Regions from separate parts of the Chelatococcus sp. YT9 genome, predicted to be linked through region 2. Evidence: predicted binding sites of a transcription regulator. Region 2 holds the regulator's gene; the other holds the start of a gene.
The links. Region 2 encodes PhoB, which activates phosphate uptake and scavenging genes when phosphate is short. Its sites were predicted from a motif close to TGTCATNNANCTGTCAT; they were not measured.

Region 1 (10,289 bases), 1.5 Mb from region 2:
GGCAGCCGCGTTTCGCCGAAGTTCACGGTGGGCGTGACACCGGTGAAGGGCATCGAGCTCTATGGTACTTACGCGGAGGGCTACCGCGCCCCTTCGATCACCGAGACGCTGATCGCAGGCACGCATCCATTCCCGGCCTTCAACATCCTGCCCAACCCCTATCTGAAGCCGGAAGTGGCGCGTAACCTCGAGGCGGGTGTCAACGTGAAATACAACGACGTCCTGAAGGACGGCGACACGTTCCGCGCCAAGGTGAATGTGTTTCGTAACAAGATCGATGACTACATCGATATGGAAGAGACAGGTTCGCCCTATCTCGTGCCCTTCATTCCCGGCATGCCGTCGAGCGTCTGCAACCGCGCACCGCAACTCTGCATGCCGATGTACTCCTACCAGTATGTCAACGTCGCTCGGGCCAAGATCACAGGTCTGGAGCTCGAGGCGGCTTACGACTGGAACTGGGGCTTCATGACGGTCGCAGGCACTGTTCTCAATGGCAAGAATGAGATCACGGGCGGTCCCCTCAACAGCGTGTCGCCAGATCGCATTTCCTCGACCCTCGGCTTCCGCTTCTTCGACGATAAGCTGACCCTCGGCACGCGCCTGACGCTGGTGGACAAGACCAAGAAGAATGTGACCAATCCTGAGGGCGGCTACGGGCTGGTCGACCTGTTCGCGTCGTATCAGTACAACGAAGACATCCGCGGCGATGTGGTGATCCAGAACCTCTTTGATCGCCAGTACACGCAATACCTGAACACCGAGGCGAGCCCGGGCTTGACGGCGAAGTTCGCGCTGACGGTGCGCTTCGCCAGCAAATAGCGAGGGTGATGGCGGGCCTGAAGAGCGCGCGTGCCCTTTGGTCCCGGTGACCCTGACCAACTGATCTGCCATGCTCTTCGTCGCATAGCGGCGGAGAGCTTTTCTTCAATAAAGGACCGAGCCCATGTTTATTGCGATGAACCGCTTCAAGGTAGCCTTCGGCTCTGAGGAAGCTTTCGAGAACGTCTGGCTGTCGCGCGAAACCCATCTGGAAGATCTTCCGGGCTTCGTGGAGTTCCATCTGCTGCGCGGTCCGCGTGGCGAGGACCATGTGCTCTATTCCTCGCACACCATTTGGCGCAGCAAGGCCGACTTCGAGGCCTGGACCAAGTCGGAGGCCTTCCGGCTCGCCCACAAGGGCGCGGGCTCAAGCGGCGCGCTCTACGTCGGCCATCCGCAATTCGAGGGTTTCGAGGTTCTCCAGACCGTGAAACCGAGCGGCGCAACCGCGGCCTGACAAAACGCCTGATGGTCTCTGATCCCGGTGTCCGATACGCTGGCCCGTGATCAGCGGTTCAAGGGCACAGAATTGTCGGACATGAGCCAAGCGACGCGATCGATGCTCCCGGTCGCAGCGATCGTTTACAACAAGCGAGGCGACGCGGATGGCATCCTCGCCGCGCTCGCCGGACGCCTACGGCAGGAGGGCATCCCTCTCGCCGGGCTCGTCCAGCACAACCGTTTCGGCGATGGGGCGACGGTCCCAGCCCGGATGGTTGCTGAGGATCTGGCGAGCGGCCGCCTCATAGGCATCTCACAGCCCGTGGGCGCCGCCGCGAGCGGTTGCCGCCTGGACAGCCGGGGACTTGCTGAAGCGGCGGCCCTCGCCGCCCGGTCGCTTCCGTCCGCGGCCTTCGCCATTCTCTCAAAATTCGGGAAGGCCGAGGTCGATGGGGGCGGGCTGCGGGCGGAGTTCATCGCCACCCTGACGCATGGCATACCTCTTGTCACTTCGGTTCCGACGAGCCGGCTCTCGGACTGGGATGCCTTTCTAGGGAGTGCGTGGCATCGCGCGGGCGATGTCCCGGCGGAAGCAGCTGCACGCGAGCGCCTCGTGGATGCACTCGTCGTCTGGAGCCTCGCGCAGCTGGAAGGCGTCTCCCTTCCATTGTCCGTCGAGGGTGGCCTATGACAACCAGCGGTGGAAGCCCGGCAACGGCTGGGCTCGTGCTCGCTGGCGGGCGCAGCCGGCGCATGGGCACCGACAAGGCTCGGCTCGTGCTGGCTGGCAAGCCATTGCTTGCCCACGTCCTTGATCGCCTCGTCCCGCAATGCGTCGTGATTGCCGTCAATACTGGCGGCGACGCCCTGCAAGGGGAAAACGCAGGGCATGACATTGTCAAGGATAGTATTCCGGGCCAGATCGGCCCCCTCGCGGGTATTCTTGCCGGTCTGTCCTGGTGCGCGTCCAATCACCCGGACGTGGCGTGGATGGTGAGCAGCACCGTCGATACGCCGTTCTTGCCCCATGATCTGGTGAGACGGTTGCATCAGGCGCGTGCGCATGCCGGCGCCGATCTCGCCTGCGCCGCGTCGCACGGTCGACGCCACCACGCGACAACACTCTGGCCGGTCGCGCTCGCAGCAGAACTGCAGGACGCGTTGACGGCGGATGCTATTCGATCCGTGGCGGCATTCACCGGTCGTTACCGCATCGCCGTGGCGGAATGGCCCAGTGCGGTCGTGGACCCGTTCTTCAATGTGAATACGCCAGCCGACCGTGACGAGGCCGAGCGGCTCGCTGGGCTTGCCGGATGAAGCGCCGCCTTGCGCCGCATAGGGGCGAGGCGCTCAGGGGCTGCGGCGCTCGACCGTGAAGATTAGCGTGTCGCCGTTGCGCTGCTGCGATACCAGGCGATCACCACGCTGCTGCAGGAGATGGGGAATGTCGATCGCGGCCATAGGGTCGGTGCAGGTGATCACAAGTTCGGTGCCGACGGCAGCCCGCTGAAGAGCTTTGCGCGTGTGCAGCACCGGCAGGGGGCATTTCAGACCGCGCAGGTCGAGGTTTATCGCCATCGTGCAAATTCCACGCGCGAAAATTTTCGAGCGCGGTTCCTGTTCTCTTCGGTCGCTGCTTCCTGCCGGAGGCGCGGCCGCCGGTCAAGCTGTCTGGCATCTGGCAGTCCCGCCGGTATGCTATCTCGAGGCGGAGACGGAGCGGACCATGACGACACCAATCGACACGACCGGTGAGCAACGGCTCATGCGCATGTCGATCATCGTGACGCTCGTCGTTGCGTCAATCGGCGTGTTGTTCGGTCTCCTGTCCGGGTCGATGTCGATTCTCTTTGATGGGGTGTTCTCTGCGATTGATGCCGCGATGTCGCTGCTCTCCCTCGGCACCATGCGTCTCATCAGCCGCGAGACGAGCAGACGCTTCCAGTTTGGCTACTGGCACATCGAACCGATGGTCCTAGCGCTCAACGGCGGCGTCCTCATGCTGCTGTGCTTCTATGCCTTTTTGAACGCCATCAGCGATATCGTTGCCGGCGGGCGGGTGCTCAACTTCGATCTCGCGCTGGTTTACGCGACCATCGTTGCCATTGCCTGTTTCAGCATGGTCTTCGTCGAGCGTCGGAAGAACAGGAAGCTCCAATCGGAATTCATCCGCATCGACACGCAAAGCTGGCTGATGTCAGGCCTTATCACTTTGGCACTGCTCGTTGCCTTCGTGACGGCGTTGGCGATTGAGGGCACACAGTTCTCGCCCTTCATTCCCTATATCGATCCGCTTGTTTTGGCTGTGCTCACAGCTTGCCTGATCTTTGTTCCAGTCAAGATTGTCCGGAACGCGCTCAGCAGCATTTTTCAGATTGCGCCTGCCGGCCTTGATGAGAAGGTCAGAGGGATCGTCGCGGATGTCGTCGCACGCAACGGGTTTCTCACCTATTCGAGCTATGTCGCGAAGATCGGGCGAGCGCTGTTCGTAGAAATCCACATCGTCGTGCCGAAGGATTTTCCGGTTGGGAGTATCGGCACGCTGGATGTAATCCGGAGGGAGATTGGGGACAAGGTCGGCGGCGGTGGGCCACAGCGCTGGCTCACCATCGCCTTCACAACCGACGAGACGCTGATCTGAAAGCGACCTTCAAGGACGCAGCGCAATCGCGAGATCTGGGCGGTCGGTCGTGAAAGCCGAAACGCCTGCCGCGAAAGCGCGGGAGATGGCCGGCTCGTCATGCGCGGCAAAAACACCGAAGCGCACACCTTCCTCCGCGCAGATCGCCAGGTCGTCGTCCTGCATCTGGGAGGCTCGCAAGGCGATTTCACCGATGCCGGCGGCGCGTGCCTTGCGCGCAAGGGCGCGGACGTCGCGGCCATGTGTGGCGAAATACGATTCCTTGACGAGAAAGATCAGCGGTCGTCCGGGGGCCGCTACCGCCAGGTCCCTCAAAGTGTCGAGATCAAAGGATGTGAAGGTCGTGCGCTCCATGAGGCTGCGCGCGGCAAGCACCGCGACAACTTCGGCCTCAAGGCCCGGATAGCGGCTGCCATCCGCGCGATTCTTCAATTCGATGCGCAGTTTGAGCGGGCTCTGGGCCAGAATGTCGAGAACCTCAGTGAAGGTCGGAATGGTCTCCTCATCGGTGCCAACGAGCCGCACCTGCTTCAGCGCGTCCCAGTCCATGTCGGCGATCGCCCCCGTGCCCTCAGCCGTACGGCCGAGCTTCGCATCGTGGTGCACCACGAGCACGCCATCACGGCTGCGGTGAATGTCGAACTCCACGAACTCCACCGGTAGAACAGCGGATTGGCGGAAGGCGAGCCGGCTGTTTTCCGGCCAGCATTGCGCACCACCGCGGTGCGAGGCGATCTCTGTCATGGATTTCCGTTCCCGAAGCTATGGGCCTGCTTCAATGTCCCCTCCTGACCTATCGTTGGTTTGTGCAACTTTTATTGCGACAAGGCGTGCTGCGCAATTAAACTTGCATGAGGCGTTGCACTTCGTCTACCGTCACGGTCAGGGGAGGGGCCATGAGCCTGGCAGAGATCATCGCAGCGCAGCAGGACAAGCTGTCGGACGCAGATCGACGGCTGGTCGATGTCCTACTTGCGGACAAGGCTGCGGGCAGCTTTCTGCCCGCCCACCTCGTTGCCTTGAAGGCCGGCGTCCATGCCTCGACGGCGGGTCGGCTTGCCCGCAAGCTCGGTTTTTCGTCTTACCGTGATATGCGCGGTGCGTTGCAGGATACGATCCTGGCGGATCTCGACGCGTCGGTGCGCGTGCGCCGGCGTTTGAAGCGCGCGGAGGGGCATTCGCTGCTCGCATCCGTGGTCGAGGGTGAGATCAGCGCATTGGCCGCGCTGCCGTCTCAGGTCTCTGACGCGGATATCGTGCATGCGGCGCGCCTGCTGCGTGACGCCAACACCATTCTGGCCTTTGGGGAGGGGCACGCCAGCAGTCTCGCCGAAATCTTCGTGCGTAGGCTCGTGCGCTCTGGCTATGGGGCGCGACATGTTGGCCATGCCGACTGGCAGGCAGCGGACGCGCTCCTGAGTCTGACCACCGAGGATATCGTGGTTGTGTTCGTCTTCCGCCATGCCAGCCCCGGCGCATCACGTGTGGTGGACTATGCCAGGACCATCGGTGCGACGACGCTTCTCGTGACGGACCGCCACACCGGCATGCCTACCTGTGACATGCAGCTCGTCGCGGCCCGTGGCAATGAGGGCGAATTCCATTCGCTCTCAGTTCCGATGGCAATCTGCAACACGCTGATCCTTGAGCTGTCGCGGACGGATCATGGCCGTTCGCTCGCCAAGCTAGCGAAGGTCGATACGTTACAACGCATGTTTCGAGAAAAACAAGATTAGTGTGTCGCACGTCATCGGTGTGGCCCGCGTATTAAAAAGCCTCGCGAGAGGGGCGGTTGACTGGGAGGAATAGAGATGAAATCAAGGCTCTCCATCACGACATCATGGGCTGCTCTTGCTGCTGTCCTCGCTGTCCTGCCAAGCCTTTCTGCAAGAGCAGCCGAGCGGCCGGATGTGACCGTCGCGGTCAATGAGCTGGCGCGCGCGCTCGATCCCGGTGAGCGCACCGGCAATGTGGATGTTCGCGCCTATTACTCCATCTTCGATACACTCATCCGGCGTGATTTCGCTCATCCGACCGCCGACGGCGGCGCCAATCTCGTACCGGGTCTGGCGGAGAGCTGGTCCTGGACCACGCCGACAACCTTCGACGTCAAGCTCAGGCGCGGCGTCAAATGCCACGACGGCAGTCCCTTCGACGCTAACGATGTTCTGGCGACCTTCTCTCCGGATCGTCTGTGGGGCGAGAAGCCATACTACCCCGACGGCCGCGTCTATTTCGGCAATTTTACCGGCGTCGACAAGCTCGACGACTTCACCGTGCGATTTACTGTTGCGCAGCACGATCCGATCATGGCGCATCGTCTGTCGAGCTACATGTCTTTCATCATCTGTGACGAGCCGTGGAACGCCTTCAAGAAGGACGGTGTCGAGGCCAAGGTCTGGATGGACGAGGCCGCGAAGGCTCTGCGCTGGAAACCGGTCGGCACCGGTCCCTACAAGTTTTCGGAGTATCAGAGAAACGATCGCATCAAGCTCGTTGCCTTTGATGAGTATTATGAGGGTGCCCCCGCCGCCAAGTCGATCACTTTCCGCTCTGTGCCTGAAGTCGCGGCGCGGGTCGCCGGCCTTGTCGCCGGGGATTTCGACATTGCTGTCGAGATCCCGCCCGATCAGTGGGACAGCCTCAAGAAGTACAATGACATCGTGCTGAAGACCGAGCCGCTGGAAAACAGCCACGTGCTTCAGTTCAACACGAACGACCCGGTGCTCTCGGACAAGAAGCTGCGCCATGCGATGAGCCTTGCCATTGACCGCAAGGCGCTCATCGACGCCCTGTGGAAGGGACAGACCTATGCGCCCAATGGGCATCAGCTGCCGAGCTTCGGACCGCTCTACATTAAGGACAATCCCGGTTACGACTATAATCCCGAACTTGCCAAGAAGCTCGTTGGGGAAAGCTCCTACAAGGGGCAGGAAATATCCTATCGCCTGATCCCAAACTACTATCTCTATAACGTAGAGGCCGCGCAGATCATACAGGAAATGTGGCGCGCCGTGGGCATCAATGCTCGGATCGACTTCCTGGAAAGCTTCAACGAGGTCCGCAAACCTGGCGCACAGGTCTTTGCCTGGTCGAACACCTATCGTGTGCCGGATCCGACCGGTTCTATTCTGGCACTCTGGGGACCGGACACCGACAACCAGAAGAGCTGGAAATTCTATGGGGCAAGCGAGGCTTTCAACACCGCCGCGCGGGAACTGCAGGCCGAGAGCGAGGAGGCCAAGCGCAAGGCGATTTTTGCGAGGTTGCTGACGGCCTTCCAGGACGACATGCCGATGACGATGCTTTACAACCCCGTTACCGGCTACGCCATGAAGAAGACCATCAACTGGACGCCCTATAGCCAGTATTACATGGACTTTCGCCCATCGAACTTCTCAATCGTCGCGAAGTGACCGGGGTGACCAGGGAACGCCCGCGTGAAGATGGCGGTCCGCTCCTCGCCGTCGAAGATCTGACCGTCGGCTTTCGCACGACGCGCGGCTATGCCGATGTTCTCCATGCGGTGTCCTTCCGTGTGGAGCAAGGTCGGACCACGTGCGTCGTTGGCGAAAGCGGCAGCGGCAAGAGCGTGACCTGCCAGGCTATCCTCGGCCTCCTGCCGCGGAATGGCCGCCGCACCGGCGGTCGCATCCTGTTCGAGGGCAGGGACCTCGCGGCCGCTGACGAGGCGAGCCTTGAGCGCATTCGCGGTCGCGGCATCGGCATGGTCTTCCAGGACCCGCTCGGATCGCTCAACCCATTGCACACGGTCGGGGCCCAGTTGCGGGAGACATTGCGGCTGCACACCGCGCTCAGCGAACTCCAGCGCCAGAAGCGGGCGCTGGAGCTCCTGGCGATGGTCGGAATTCCCGAGCCTGAGCAGAGGCTCGCGTCCTATGTCCACCAATTCTCCGGCGGTATGGCGCAGCGCATCATGATCGCCATGGCGCTGGCCTGCGAGCCGCAGCTGCTTATCGCCGACGAGCCGACTACGGCGCTGGATGTCACCATCCAGGCGCAGATCCTGGATCTCCTGAACCGCCTCAAGGCCGAACTCGGCATGGCGATCCTGTTCATCACGCATGACCTCGGTGTCGTCGCTGAGATGGCAGATACCGTGGTGGTCATGCGGCACGGCCGCGTGGTCGAGACGGGGCCAGCCACGCGTGTGCTCGGCGCGCCAGAGGCGCCTTACACGCAGACGCTCCTCGCTGCCATGCCTCGCCTCGATGTCGCCGCGCCAGTCTATCGCCAGCGGAGCACAAGATGAGCGATACGCAAGCGGGGGACACCTCCGATGCATTGCTTGCGGTCATGCATCTGCGCCGTCATTTCGGAGCGCGGCGGTCGCTGCTGCGGCGTGAGCGCACGATCCGGGCCGTCGAGGATGTATCGCTGACGTTGCGGGTCGGAGAGACCCTTGGCCTCGTCGGCGAATCCGGCTGCGGCAAGTCGACGACCGGGCGCATGATCGTTGGGCTGGAGAAGCCGAGCGGCGGCGCCATCACGTTCAAGGGAAGAGACCTCACGCAGCTGACGCCGAGGGAGTGGCAGAGCCAGCGGCGCGACGTGCAGATGATCTTCCAGAACCCGCAGTCGGCGCTTGACCCGCGTCTTACCATCGCGCGCCAGATCCGCGAGCCGCTTGATCTCCATGATATTGGGGAGCGGGCTGGGCGCGATATGGAGGTGATCCGGCTCATGGGGGCGGTGGCGCTGCCCGCCGAATTGGCCGATCGCTATCCCCACCAGATCAGCGGCGGACAGGCGCAGCGCGTCGTGATCGCCCGCGCGCTTGCCCTGCGGCCGAGCCTGATCGTCTGCGACGAACCGGTCTCGGCGCTCGACGTGTCCGTGCAGGCGACGGTGACGGATCTTTTGCAAGAGCTGCAGGAGCGCTTCGACATCGCCTATCTCTTCATCTCCCACGACCTCAGGGTGGTGAAGAAGCTCTCCCATCGGGTTGCCGTGATGTATCTCGGGCAGATCGTTGAGGAAGGCGAGACCGATCCGCTCTACCGACAGCCATTGCACCCGTACACGATGGCGTTGCTCGCGGCGATTCCGGACCTCTCGTCCGTCAAAGGCGAGCCAAGGACCCGGCTTGTCGGTGATCCGCCGTCGCCCGCGAATCCGCCATCGGGCTGCCATTTCCATACCCGCTGTCCCTACGCGCAACCGCGCTGCTCCGCGGATAAGCCTGAGTTGCGAGTCATCGGGGACCGGCGTGTCCGTTGTCATTTCGCCGAAGATTTCAGGACCGCATCATGACCCGGCCGCTCGCCATCGCGCATCGTGGCTACTCTGCTCGCTTCCCCGAGAACACGCTCGAGGCCTATCGCGCGGCTATCGAGGCCGGCGCCGATATCATCGAGACTGATGCGCGCCTTGCCGCCGACGGCGTCGTCGTTGCCTGCCATGACGCCACATTGGCGCGCTTGGCCGGCCGTGAAGACGCCGTGGCCGACCTTCCGAGCCATGCGCTGCTCGGCATCGAGCTGCCACGCGGCGCGCTGACGACCCTTGGCGAGGCGTTGGCGACCATCTGCCCCCATAGGCCGGCGCTGATCGATGTTAAGACGCAGGATCTTGCGATCATCGATGCGATCGCCGCGACCATAGAGCGGGCGGGTGTCCGATCGCGCGTCTGGATCGGCGTGCGTGACCATCGCCAGGCGGCTGAGGCGAGCCGTCTTTTGCCGAGCGTCAATATTCTGGCCTTCCTGCCCGAGGGCGCGGATATCGAAGCCTTCGCGAAGGCCGGGGCCCGTGCCTTCCGGGTGTGGGAGGCCGATTTGGGGGGCGAAGAGGCCGAGCGCCTCCTCGCACAGCGCCCGGTGTGGGTGACTGCGGGGGGAGCCCGCACCGGCCGCGACGCCGGTGACATTGATGCGATCAGCCTCGCGGGCGTTGTCGCTCGTGCGCCGAAGGCCGTGCTCGTCAACGATCCGACGCTGCTGACCGCATCGTCTGCCGCCGGAGCCGCATGATGCTCGGCCGCCATTTTCTCACGAAAGTCGTTCGCGGTATCCTGACCGTCTGGATCATCGTGACCTTCACCTTCGTTGCCTTGAATCTCTCAGGAGATCCTATCGATGCGTTGGTCGGCGACCAGGCCTCGCCCGAGGTTATCGCGCACTATCGCGAGAAGTTCGGCCTCGATCGGCCGTTATGGCAGCAGTATCTCGCGTATATCGGGGGTATTGCGCAGGGGGATTTCGGCCTGTCGCTGTCGGATCAACAGCCGGCGATCGAGCTGATCGCGGCCGCCTTGCCGCACACGTTGCGGCTCGGCCTTCTGGCCTTTTCTCTCGGTCTCGTGCTCGGTATCGGCCTTGGCATCGTCGCGGCGCTCAATCGCAACCGCCCGATCGACCGCTTC
Region 2 (10,289 bases):
AAGGCCGCGTTATTCGCAACGATCGGGCCTTCGAGCGACGGCGGTGTCGTCCTGTCCGGCCATACGGATGTGGTGCCTGTCGCTGGCCAGACATGGACAAGCGATCCCTACCGGTTGCGCGTAGAAGAGGGGCGGGCCTATGGACGCGGTGCCGTCGATATGAAGGGCTTCGTCGCGCTGGCGCTTGCCCATGTGCCGGATTTCATTGCGGCCGATCTCACGCGGCCACTACACCTGTTCCTCTCCTATGACGAGGAGACCACGTGCCTCGGGGTGGTCGACGGCATCAATCGCTTCGGCATCGATCTCCCCCGGCCAGGCGCCGTGATCGTCGGCGAGCCGACCGACCTCACCATCGCGGACGCTCACAAGAGCGTCGTGACTTTCACCACAACCGTGCATGGCAAGGAGGCCCATTCGGCTAAGCCGGAGCTTGGCGCCAGTGCGGTGATGGCAGCTGGCCTCCTCGTGGCCGAGCTCGTGCGGCTGGCGGATGTCTATGCCGAGCGTGGGGACGCTTCCGGGCGCTTTGATCCGCCGTGCTCCACCATCCATGTCGGCACTATCGCGGGCGGCACAGCTCGCAACATCATGGCCAAGGAATGTCATTTCCACTGGGAATTCCGCGGATTGCCCGATCTTGATGGCGGTGAGATTCCGGCCCGGTTCGCAGCCTACGCGGATACGGTGCTTGCGCGCATGCGCCGCACCGCGCCGGAGGCGTCCATCGAGACCGTCTGCCACGCCGACGTCCCCGGATTGCGGCCGCTCCCAGGTTCGCCGGCGGAAGAGCTCGTCAAGGCCGTCACGGGGCGCAACAGCACGCTCACTGTGTCCTACGCGACGGAAGCGGGGCGCTTTCAAAATGCTGGTGTGCCGACGGTGGTTTGCGGCCCGGGTTCCATCAACCGCGCCCACCAGCCCGACGAGTACATCACGTTGGCAGAGCTCGAGGCCGGGGCCGACTTCATGCGCCGGCTCGCGACCAAGCTGAAGGGCTAAGACTGGCGACGTCAAGCGGGCTGGTCAGCGAGTTCCGCCGGTTCGATCTCGTAGTGACGCGAGCAGAATTCACAGGTGATGCCGATACGGCCATTGTCGCCGACCATATCGTCGCGGTCCTGCTGTGAAAAGCTGCGCAGGGTCGCGAGAATGCGAGGACGCGAACAGCGGCACTCCTCGTGTACCGGCTGGCCCTCGAAGACCCGCACGCCACGCTCGTGGAACAGCCGCAACAGCAACCGCTCGCTCTGCAACGCCGGATCGATCAATTCGTGATCTTCGGTCGTGTCGGCGAGAAGCTTGGCTTCCATCCAGCCATCGTCCTCGAACGCCTCGGTGAGCCCCACATCATGCCCATCCGGTGCATCACCGGGATGAAGATCGGCCTGTCGCTGGCGGTCGGACGAGGAGGGCAGGAACTGCACCATCAGCCCGCCGGCTCGGTAGCGCATGCCTGAGCCTTCCTCGTCGCTGGTGAAGGCTTCGCCGACGGCGAGCCGCACCCGGGTGGGGATCTGCTCCGACTGGAGGAAATACTGGTGCGCGGCTGCCTCGAGGTCGTCGCCCTCGAGGGCGACCACACCCTGATAGCGCGACATCTCGGACCCCTGGTCGACGGTGAGTGCAAGATGCCCGTTGCCGAGCAGGTCACCGGTTGCCAGGGTCCCTGTCTCGGCCAGACCTGCTAGACGCTCGGCGTCGAAACGCGCGCAGGCCCGCAGCCGGTCCGGCGCGTCGAAATCGACGACTAACATGTCGATGACGCCGTCGGTGCGCGTCTGCAACTGAAAGCGGCCATCGAACTTCAGGGCAGAGCCGAGAAGAGCCGTCAACGCGGTCGCCTCGCCGAGAACGCGAGCCACGGCCGGCGGATAGGCGTGGCGACGCAGAATGGTATCGAGCGCCGGGCCGAGCTTGACCACCCGGCCTCGCACGTCGAGACCCTCGACGGCGAAAGGCAGAACCCGGTCATCCGCGGTTTGAGCACTCACATCAGCCATTATTGAACGGCTCCCATACACCAGGCCAGGATGCCCTTCTGGGCATGCAGGCGGTTTTCTGCCTCATCGAACACAACGGATTGGGGACCATCCATGACTTCGTCGGTCACCTCCTCGCCGCGATGGGCGGGAAGGCAATGCATGAAGATGGCGCCTTCGTTGGCTGCAGCCATAAGTTTGGTGTTGACCTGGTAAGGCTGCAAGAGGTTGTGGCGGAACGTTTCATCCTCATCACCCATCGACACCCAGCAATCGGTGATGATGGCGTCGGCTCCCTTAACCGCAGCGAAGGGGTCGTCCGTCAGCATGATCTCGGCACCCTCGCGCTTGGCCCGCGCGATGAGATCAGCCCGCGGCGCGAGTTCAGGAGGCGTCGCGATATTAATGCTGAAATCGAGCCGGGATGCAGCTTCCACCCACGACGCGAGGACGTTGTTGGCGTCCCCCGTCCAGGCGACGGTGCGCCCCTTGATGGGGCCCTGGTGCTCCTCGAAGGTCAGGAGGTCGGCCATCACCTGGCATGGATGCGACAGCTTCGTGAGCCCGTTTATGACCGGGACCTCGGCGAATTCGGCGAGCTCCAGCATGGCGTCGTGATCCAGGATGCGGATCATGATCGCATCGACATAGCGTGACAGCACGCGTGCCGTGTCGGCGATCGTCTCGCCGCGGCCGAGCTGCATTTCCGCGCCCGTCAGCATCAGAGGCTCGCCGCCAAGCTCACGCATGGCCACGTCGAAGGACACGCGGGTGCGGGTCGACGGCTTGTCGAAAACCATCGCCAGCACCTTCCCGTCGAGGGGGCGGGTCGTCTGGGGCTGGCCCTTGCGGCGCGCCGCCTTCAGGGACGTGCTCGCCGCGAGAACCCGACGCAGCTGATCTCCGGAAAAGTCCGCAAGATCGAGAAAATGCCGAGGCGCGGAGCTGGAGATGATCTTTGGTGCATTCGTCGAGGAGGTCGTCATGGCGCCAACTCCGGTTGGCCTGCATCGGCCTTGGCGTGAGCCTCCGACACAGCCTTGGCGGCGGCTTCGATGCGCGCCAGGGCTTCCGAAATCTCAGCGTCCGTGATCGTCAGGGGCGGGATCAGCCGAACGACATTGCTGCCTGCCGCCACCACCAACGCTTTCTCCGCGCGGGCCGCATTGACAAAGTCGCCGTTCGGCGGCGTGAGCTTCAGGCCGAGCAGCAGACCCTCGCCGCGGATCTCGGTGATGACGTCGGGATAGCGGTCCTTGAGCTCCGCGAGGCGTTGCTTGAACAGCAGGCTCTTGCGGCGTACCTCTTCCAGGAACCCATCCGCGAGTATGACATCGAGAACGGCATTGCCGACGGCCATCGCGAGCGGATTGCCCCCGAAGGTCGTTCCGTGTGTGCCGGCCGTCATGCCCTTTCCGGCCTCGGCCGTCGCGAGGCATGCGCCCATGGGAAAGCCGCCGCCGATGCCCTTGGCGACAGCCATGATGTCGGGCGTGACGCCGGACCACTCGTGGGCAAACAGCTTGCCGGTGCGGCCAACGCCCGTCTGGACCTCGTCCAGGATCAGCAGCAGGCCTTTGTCGTCGCATATCTGGCGCAGACGCTTGAGATCGGCGGTAGGCACCGACCGAACGCCGCCTTCTCCTTGGATCGGCTCGATCAGGATCGCGGCGGTTTCATCGGTGATCGCCGCCTCGAGGGCCTTGAAATCGCCAAATGGTACTTGGTCGAAGCCTTCGACCTTCGGGCCGAAGCCCTCCAGATATTTGGCCTGGCCACCGGCGGCGATGGTCGCGAGTGTCCGACCGTGGAAAGCGCCTTCGAAGGTAATGATGCGGAACCGCTCGGGATGGCCGCTCACCGCGTGATATTTCCGCGCCATCTTGATGGCGCATTCCAGGGCCTCCGCACCGGAGTTTGTGAAGAAGACCGTGTCGGCGAAGGTCGCGTCGACGAGCCGCTGCGCGAGCCTTTCACCGCCGGGGATGCGATAGAGGTTCGACGTGTGCCAAACCTTGGACGCCTGCTCAGTCAAGGCTTCCACGAGATGCGGATGGGCGTGGCCGAGTGCGTTCACGGCGATGCCCGCGCCGAGGTCGAGATATCGTTCGCCTTGTCGCGTCATCAGCCATACGCCCTCTCCCTTTTCGAATTCGATGTCGGGACGCGCATAAGTCGGCAGCAACGGCGAAATCACGATTTCAACCTCCGCAAGAGGAAAGTTTCCAAAAGAACCATGGGCAGACATCACCGATATCGGGCCCGTGTCTCGGAAAATCAAAGTGCCGCCCACGGAGGGGCGGCACTCCATCAATTCTAAAGGTCATGTTTTCCATGTCAATTCAAAGACTGTGATACCTCTCATCAACGTCCGAGCCGCCGCGGACGGGCTGGCCGGATCGGATGGGAAAGGATCTCTGCGCGCCACCTGCAGGATTTGATATGTGCCGGAACCGAAGACGCTTTTCCCCTTGACTCTCGGACGAGGTTCTTGGGGAAAACGGCGGGTGTGGCAGGGGGACTCTTGCCCCCGAGTCGGGGCATATTGTAGTTTCGCCTTCAACGACTACGACATCTCGTGTAGCGGAACTTATCATTCGCGTTCGTTGTCACCATGCAACGGGGTTGGGCTCGTGTGGAGCTGGCCGCGAAAGATAAGGGATTCCATGCACTGCAACTGCTGACGGAGAAGGCGATGACCGACCCGAGCCAATCTTGGAGCGATGAGCGTGTAGAGCTCTTGCGCAAGCTCTGGTCTGATGGCCTCAGCGCCAGTCAGATCGCCGCCGAACTCGGCGGTATCACCCGCAATGCGGTGATCGGCAAGGTGCACCGCCTCGGCCTGTCAGGCCGCGCCAAGAGCACCGCCAATTCCGCTCCCCGTCCCCGCAAACCGGCCCGGCAGCCGGGTGCTGCCGCGCCGGCTCCCGCCGCTTCCGCGCCAGGCCCCGTGCGCACTAGTGCCGCGCTGGCTCCTCAGCCCGTCGCCGAAGCGGCTCCCGTGCTCGTTCGCCTGCCTCAGCCCCGCGAGGAAGTGGTGATCCCTATGTCTGAGAGGGTCACCATCATGGAACTCCGTGAATCCATGTGCCGGTGGCCCATGGGTGATCCAACGACGCCGGAATTCCGCTTCTGCGGCGCCCGGTCCGAGCTGGGTATGCCCTATTGCTCGCACCATTCGCGCATTGCCTATCAGCCCGTCGCCGATCGCAGGCGGGATCGTAAGCGGGCCTGAGGTCTTCGGCTGCCCGGTGACGCGGATAGCTGGCAAACATTCGAGCCCTTGAAAGGCCGCTGCGATGTGATCGCGGCGGCCTTTCTCATTGGGTCGACAGGTATCGATCCGCCAGTTCAGCCAGCCTTCGCGAAGGTCTCGTCAAAGGAATAGCCGGCGCCACGCACCGTGCGGATCGGATCAGGTCGGCGCATGCGGTTGATCGCCTTGCGGAGGCGCCCGACATGCACGTCGACGGTCCGCTCGTCGATGTAGACGTCGTGGCCCCACACCCGGTCGAGCAACTGCTCCCGGGTGAAGACACGGCCCGGGCTCTGCATCAGGAACTCGAGCAGCTTGAATTCCGTCGGCCCGAGATGGAGCTCCCGGCCGCCGCGCTTGACCCGGTGGGTCTCGCGATCGAGTTCGATATCGCCGGCAATGAGTTGCGCCGCAACCTGACCCGGCTTGGCGCGCCGCAGCAGGGCCCGCACGCGCGCCAGGAGTTCCGGCACGGAGAAGGGCTTGACGATATAGTCGTCGGCGCCGGTCGCGAGACCACGCACACGCTCGGTCTCCTCGCCGCGCGCCGTCAACATGATGATCGGCAGCCGCTCGGTCTCCTCGCGCGCGCGGATGCGGCGGCACAGCTCGATGCCGGAGAGCCCTGGCAGCATCCAGTCCAGCAATACGAGGTCCGGCACCGCTTCGCGCAGCCGTATCTCCGCTTCGTCGCCACGGGCGACGCTGTCGACTGTATAGCCCTCGGCCTCGAGGTTATAACGGAGGAGCAGCGTGAGCGGCTCCTCATCCTCGACGATCAGAATACGTGGTCCCATCGAAAGTCCTATGGTTCCACTGTTGTCCTGGCCCCCCGGTTCACAGGATCAGTGGGATCAGTTGCTAGGATCGGTTGGCGCCTTGGTGAAGCTGGAGGTATCCCCCTTCGGGCGGTCGGCAGCCAATGTGACGCCTGTCGCCAGATAATGGACCGTCTCGGCGATGTTGGTGGTGTGATCGCCGATACGCTCGATGTTCTTGGCGAGGAACAGAAGGTGCGTGCAGAACGTGATGTTGCGCGGATCTTCCATCATATAGGTGAGCAACTCGCGGAAGATCGACGTGTACAGCGCATCGATGCGATCATCGCGCTGCCAAACGTCAAGGGCTTGCGCGTCATCTCGCTGCACATAGGCATCGAGCACGTCCTTGAGCTGCTCCTGCACGAGATCGCTCATGTGTTGTACGCCGATCACGAGCTTCTGAGGCTGTGTTTCGCCGCTGATGGCGACGACACGTTTGCTCGTGTTCTTGGCAAGGTCCCCGATGCGCTCGAGATCGGCGGCCACGCGAATGACCGAGATCAGTTCGCGCAGGTCGACCGCCATGGGCTGGCGTCGCGCGATGGTGAGCACGGCGAGTTCTTCGATGTCACGCTGCAACCCGTCGAGGCGGGCATCAGCGGAGATGACGGACTGGGCGAGAGTGCTGTCGCGCTTGACCAGCGCCAGCGTGGAGTCCGTGAGCATCTTCTCGGCGACGCCCCCCATCTCGACGATCCGGGTCCGCAGTTCGTCGAGATCCTCGTCGAAGGATGAGACGATATGTTCAGGCATTGCCTCAGGTCCCCTAGCTTTGGCCATCAGGATCAGCCAAACCGGCCGGTGATGTAGTCCTGCGTACGCTTGTCTTGCGGTGCGGTGAAGATCTTCGAGGTATCGTCGAACTCGATGAGGTCGCCGAGATACATGAAGGCCGTATACTGAGAGACGCGCGCCGCCTGCTGCATGCTGTGCGTCACGATGGCGATAGTATAGTCGCGCTTGAGCTCGTCGATCAGCTCCTCAATCTTGGCCGTCGAGATCGGATCGAGCGCAGAGCACGGCTCGTCGAGCAGGATGACTTCCGGCTTCACCGCGACGGTGCGGGCGATGCACAGGCGCTGCTGCTGGCCGCCGGATAGGCTGAGCCCGCTGGCGTCGAGCTTATCCTTCACCTCTTCCCAAAGCGCGGCCCGGCGGAGCGCCGATTCCACGCGGTCGTTGAGCTCGCTCTTGGGGAGGTTCTCGTAGAGGCGCACCCCGAAGGCGATATTGTCATAGATCGACATCGGAAACGGCGTAGGCTTCTGGAAGACCATGCCCACCTTGGCGCGCAGGAGGTTCAGATCCTGCTTGGGCGAGAGGACATTCTCGCCGTCCAGAAGCACTTCGCCCTCGGCACGCTGTTTCGGATAGAGGTCGTACATCCGGTTCAGGACGCGCAGCAGTGTTGACTTGCCGCAGCCGGACGGGCCGATGAACGCGGTGACGATGTTCTCGTAGAGGGGCAGGTTGATGCCCTTCAGCGCAAGCGAGTCACCATAAAAGAACTTGAGGTTCTTGACCGAGACCTTCTCGGATTGGGGCTTTTCCGTAGCAGTGGTCATCTTTGTTTCCCCGGCGAAGAGAGCGTCCGTGCCGTGATGCTGAGGGCGAGAACAGCGAAGGTGATGATGAGGGCGCCGACCCAGGCAAGTGCCTGCCAGTCCTTGTAGGGGCTCAGGGCGAACTGGAAGATGACCGAGGGAAGGCTGGCCATCGGACCGTTGAGATCCGTGCTCCAGAACTGGTTGTTGAGAGCCGTGAAGAGAAGCGGCGCGGTCTCGCCGCTGATACGCGCCACGGCGAGCAGCACGCCCGTCACCATGCCGGCCTTGGCGGCACGATAGGCGATCTTGCGGATCACCACGTGGCGGGGCAGGCCAAGCGCGGATGCCGCTTCACGAAGCTGGTTGGGCACGAGGTTGAGCATGTCTTCCGTGGTGCGCACGACGACCGGAACCACGATGATGCCAAGCGCCACGCCGCCGGCCCAGGCAGAGAAGTGGCCCATGCGTGCCACCATGATCTCATAGACGAAGAGGCCGATAACGATGGAGGGCGCGCTGAGCAGGATGTCGTTGATGAAGCGTATCACCATCGACAATTTTCCATAGCGTCCGTACTCGGCCATGTAGGTACCGGCGAGGATGCCGAGCGGCGTGCCGAAGAGCGTACCAAGGAAGGTCATGATCAAGCTGCCGACTATGGCGTTGATCAGACCGCCCTGGCTGCCCGGCGGTGGCGTGTTCTCCGTAAACACCGCGACGGACAGGCCGCCGAAGCCTTCCCACAGGAGCGTGCCGAGGATCAGTACCAGCCAGCCGAGGCCGATGGCTGCGGCGGCGATGCACAGGCCCATGGCGATCGTGCTCGCGCGCTTGCGCTTTGCATAGGCGGCGGGGTTTTTCGCAACGTCCATGACAATCAACCCCCGGTGCGCTTCTCGATCCGCATCAGCATCAGGCGCGCTGCCGCGAGAACGAAGAAGGTGATGACGAAGAGGATGAGACCGAGAGCGACGAGGGAGGACGTGTAAACGTCACCCACCGCCTCGGTGAATTCGTTCGCGATCGTCGCGGAGATCGTCGTACCGGGCTGGAGGATCGAGGCTGAGATCCGATGGGCATTGCCGATCACGAAGGTGACCGCCATCGTTTCGCCCAAGGCGCGGCCAAGGCCGAGCATGACTCCGCCGATGATGCCAACCCGGGTGTAGGGGATGATGACATTGCGCACGACTTCCCAGCGCGTGCAGCCGAGCCCGTAGGCGGCTTCCTTGAGCACCGCCGGAACCGTCTCGAAGACGTCGCGCGAGATCGAGGCAACGAAGGGCAGGACCATGATCGCCAGGATCAGGCCTGCGGTCAGTGTACCGATGCCGTAGGGCGGCCCGGCGAAAACCGAGGAGAGAACCGGGATCGGCCCAAATAGCGAGATAAGGAACGGCTGTACCGTGCTCTGCAGGAAGGGCGCGAAGACGAACAAGCCCCAGATGCCGTAGATGATGCTGGGGATGCCGGCGAGGAGCTCGATGGCTGTGCCAATGGGCCGGCGCAGCCACGGCGGGCAGATCTCAGTGAGGAAGATCGCGGTGCCGATGCCGATGGGAATGGCGATCAGCATGGCGATGAGCGATGTCACGATGGTCCCGTAAACCGGCGCGAGCGCCCCGAATTTTTCCGTGACCGGATTCCAGGACTGCCCCCAGAGGAAGCTGATGCCGAAGGCCTGGAAGGCCGGCATCGAACCCTCGATAAGCGCGACGATCACGCCTCCGAGAATGACGAGAACGGTGACGGCCGATCCCAGCGTGATGTATTTGAAGGTCGCGTCGCCAACCTTGAAGCGGGTCAGAACGCGGCTCCGGTCGACGGATGCGCTCGATGATAACCCGCTATTCTGCAGCGCCAAGTCTGCCATAGCCCGTTGCCTTTGCGTGGTTGTCATGGAATTCGGCTGCCTTCGTCCCTTGCCGCGCTAGCGGACATTAGGCGAGGTCGAGCATTGTGCGCCAGCCTCCAGAGGCGAGGTGGCCCGTAATCGCGTGGATGTTCCGGAGACAAGCCAGGTTTTCTCGACGGAACCTTATGAGGGCAGAAGAGGCCCCGGTGCATCTCGCCCGACGTGCCGGACTGTCATGCCGGGAGTGGCAGGCACTGAGAGCAAGCAGGCGGGCCAGAGGCCCGCCTGCTGTCTTCAGGGATTTATTTCGAAGCGCTGTAGAGCGACTTGCCGCTGGCGTCCTTGATGTCGGAAGCCCACTTGGCCTTGACCGTGGAGACGACATTGGCAGGCATCGGAATGTAGTCGAGCTCCTCGGCGAGCGCGCCACCCTTGGTGTAGGCCCAATCGAAGAAGCGCAGGGCTTCAGCGGCGTGCTCGGCGTTCGCCGGAACCTTGTGCATGAGGATGAAGGTGGCGGCCGTGATCGGCCAGGAGTCGGCGCCCGGCTCGTTCGTCAGCACCACGGCGAAGCCAGGAACGCTGTTCCAGTCGGCATTGGCAGCAGCAGCCTGGAAGGTCTTGGTGACCGGCTCGACAACCTTGCCGTCCTTGTTGACGAGCTTGGTGTGCGAAAGCTTGTTCTGCTTGGCGTAGGCATACTCGACGTAGCCGATGGAGCCCTTGGTCTGGCTGACGTTGTTGGCCACGCCTTCGTTACCCTTGGCGCCGATACCGACCGGCCATTCGACGGCGGTGGCCGAACCGACCTTGGACTTCCAGTCCGCG

Region 1: KIO76_RS15820 (glycerophosphodiester phosphodiesterase family protein) is a predicted target of PhoB. The motif match lies at 4,745-4,761, and genes of this name have one in related genera.

The regions. Positions count from the first base shown of each region.
Region 1 covers NZ_JAHBRW010000001.1:3,426,689-3,436,977, forward strand. The annotation lists gene KIO76_RS15790 (TonB-dependent hemoglobin/transferrin/lactoferrin family receptor) at 1-822, shown strand, start outside; gene hmuQ (heme-degrading protein HmuQ) at 947-1,279, shown strand; gene KIO76_RS15800 (DUF2478 domain-containing protein) at 1,361-1,954, shown strand; gene mobA (molybdenum cofactor guanylyltransferase MobA) at 1,951-2,580, shown strand; gene KIO76_RS15810 (sulfurtransferase TusA family protein) at 2,614-2,841, opposite strand; gene KIO76_RS15815 (cation diffusion facilitator family transporter) at 2,990-3,904, shown strand; gene KIO76_RS15820 (glycerophosphodiester phosphodiesterase family protein) at 3,914-4,648, opposite strand; gene KIO76_RS15825 (MurR/RpiR family transcriptional regulator) at 4,801-5,640, shown strand; gene KIO76_RS15830 (ABC transporter substrate-binding protein) at 5,716-7,320, shown strand; gene KIO76_RS15835 (ATP-binding cassette domain-containing protein) at 7,326-8,177, shown strand; gene KIO76_RS15840 (ABC transporter ATP-binding protein) at 8,174-9,178, shown strand; gene KIO76_RS15845 (glycerophosphodiester phosphodiesterase) at 9,175-9,897, shown strand; gene KIO76_RS15850 (ABC transporter permease) at 9,897-10,289, shown strand, end outside.
Region 2 covers NZ_JAHBRW010000001.1:1,963,306-1,973,594, forward strand. The annotation lists gene argE (acetylornithine deacetylase) at 1-1,002, shown strand, start outside; gene KIO76_RS08830 (Hsp33 family molecular chaperone) at 1,014-2,003, opposite strand; gene argF (ornithine carbamoyltransferase) at 2,003-2,968, opposite strand; gene KIO76_RS08840 (aspartate aminotransferase family protein) at 2,965-4,230, opposite strand; gene KIO76_RS08845 (GcrA family cell cycle regulator) at 4,678-5,217, shown strand; gene phoB (phosphate regulon transcriptional regulator PhoB) at 5,334-6,035, opposite strand; gene phoU (phosphate signaling complex protein PhoU) at 6,093-6,812, opposite strand; gene pstB (phosphate ABC transporter ATP-binding protein PstB) at 6,845-7,624, opposite strand; gene pstA (phosphate ABC transporter permease PstA) at 7,621-8,478, opposite strand; gene pstC (phosphate ABC transporter permease subunit PstC) at 8,484-9,479, opposite strand; gene pstS (phosphate ABC transporter substrate-binding protein PstS) at 9,764-10,289, opposite strand, start outside.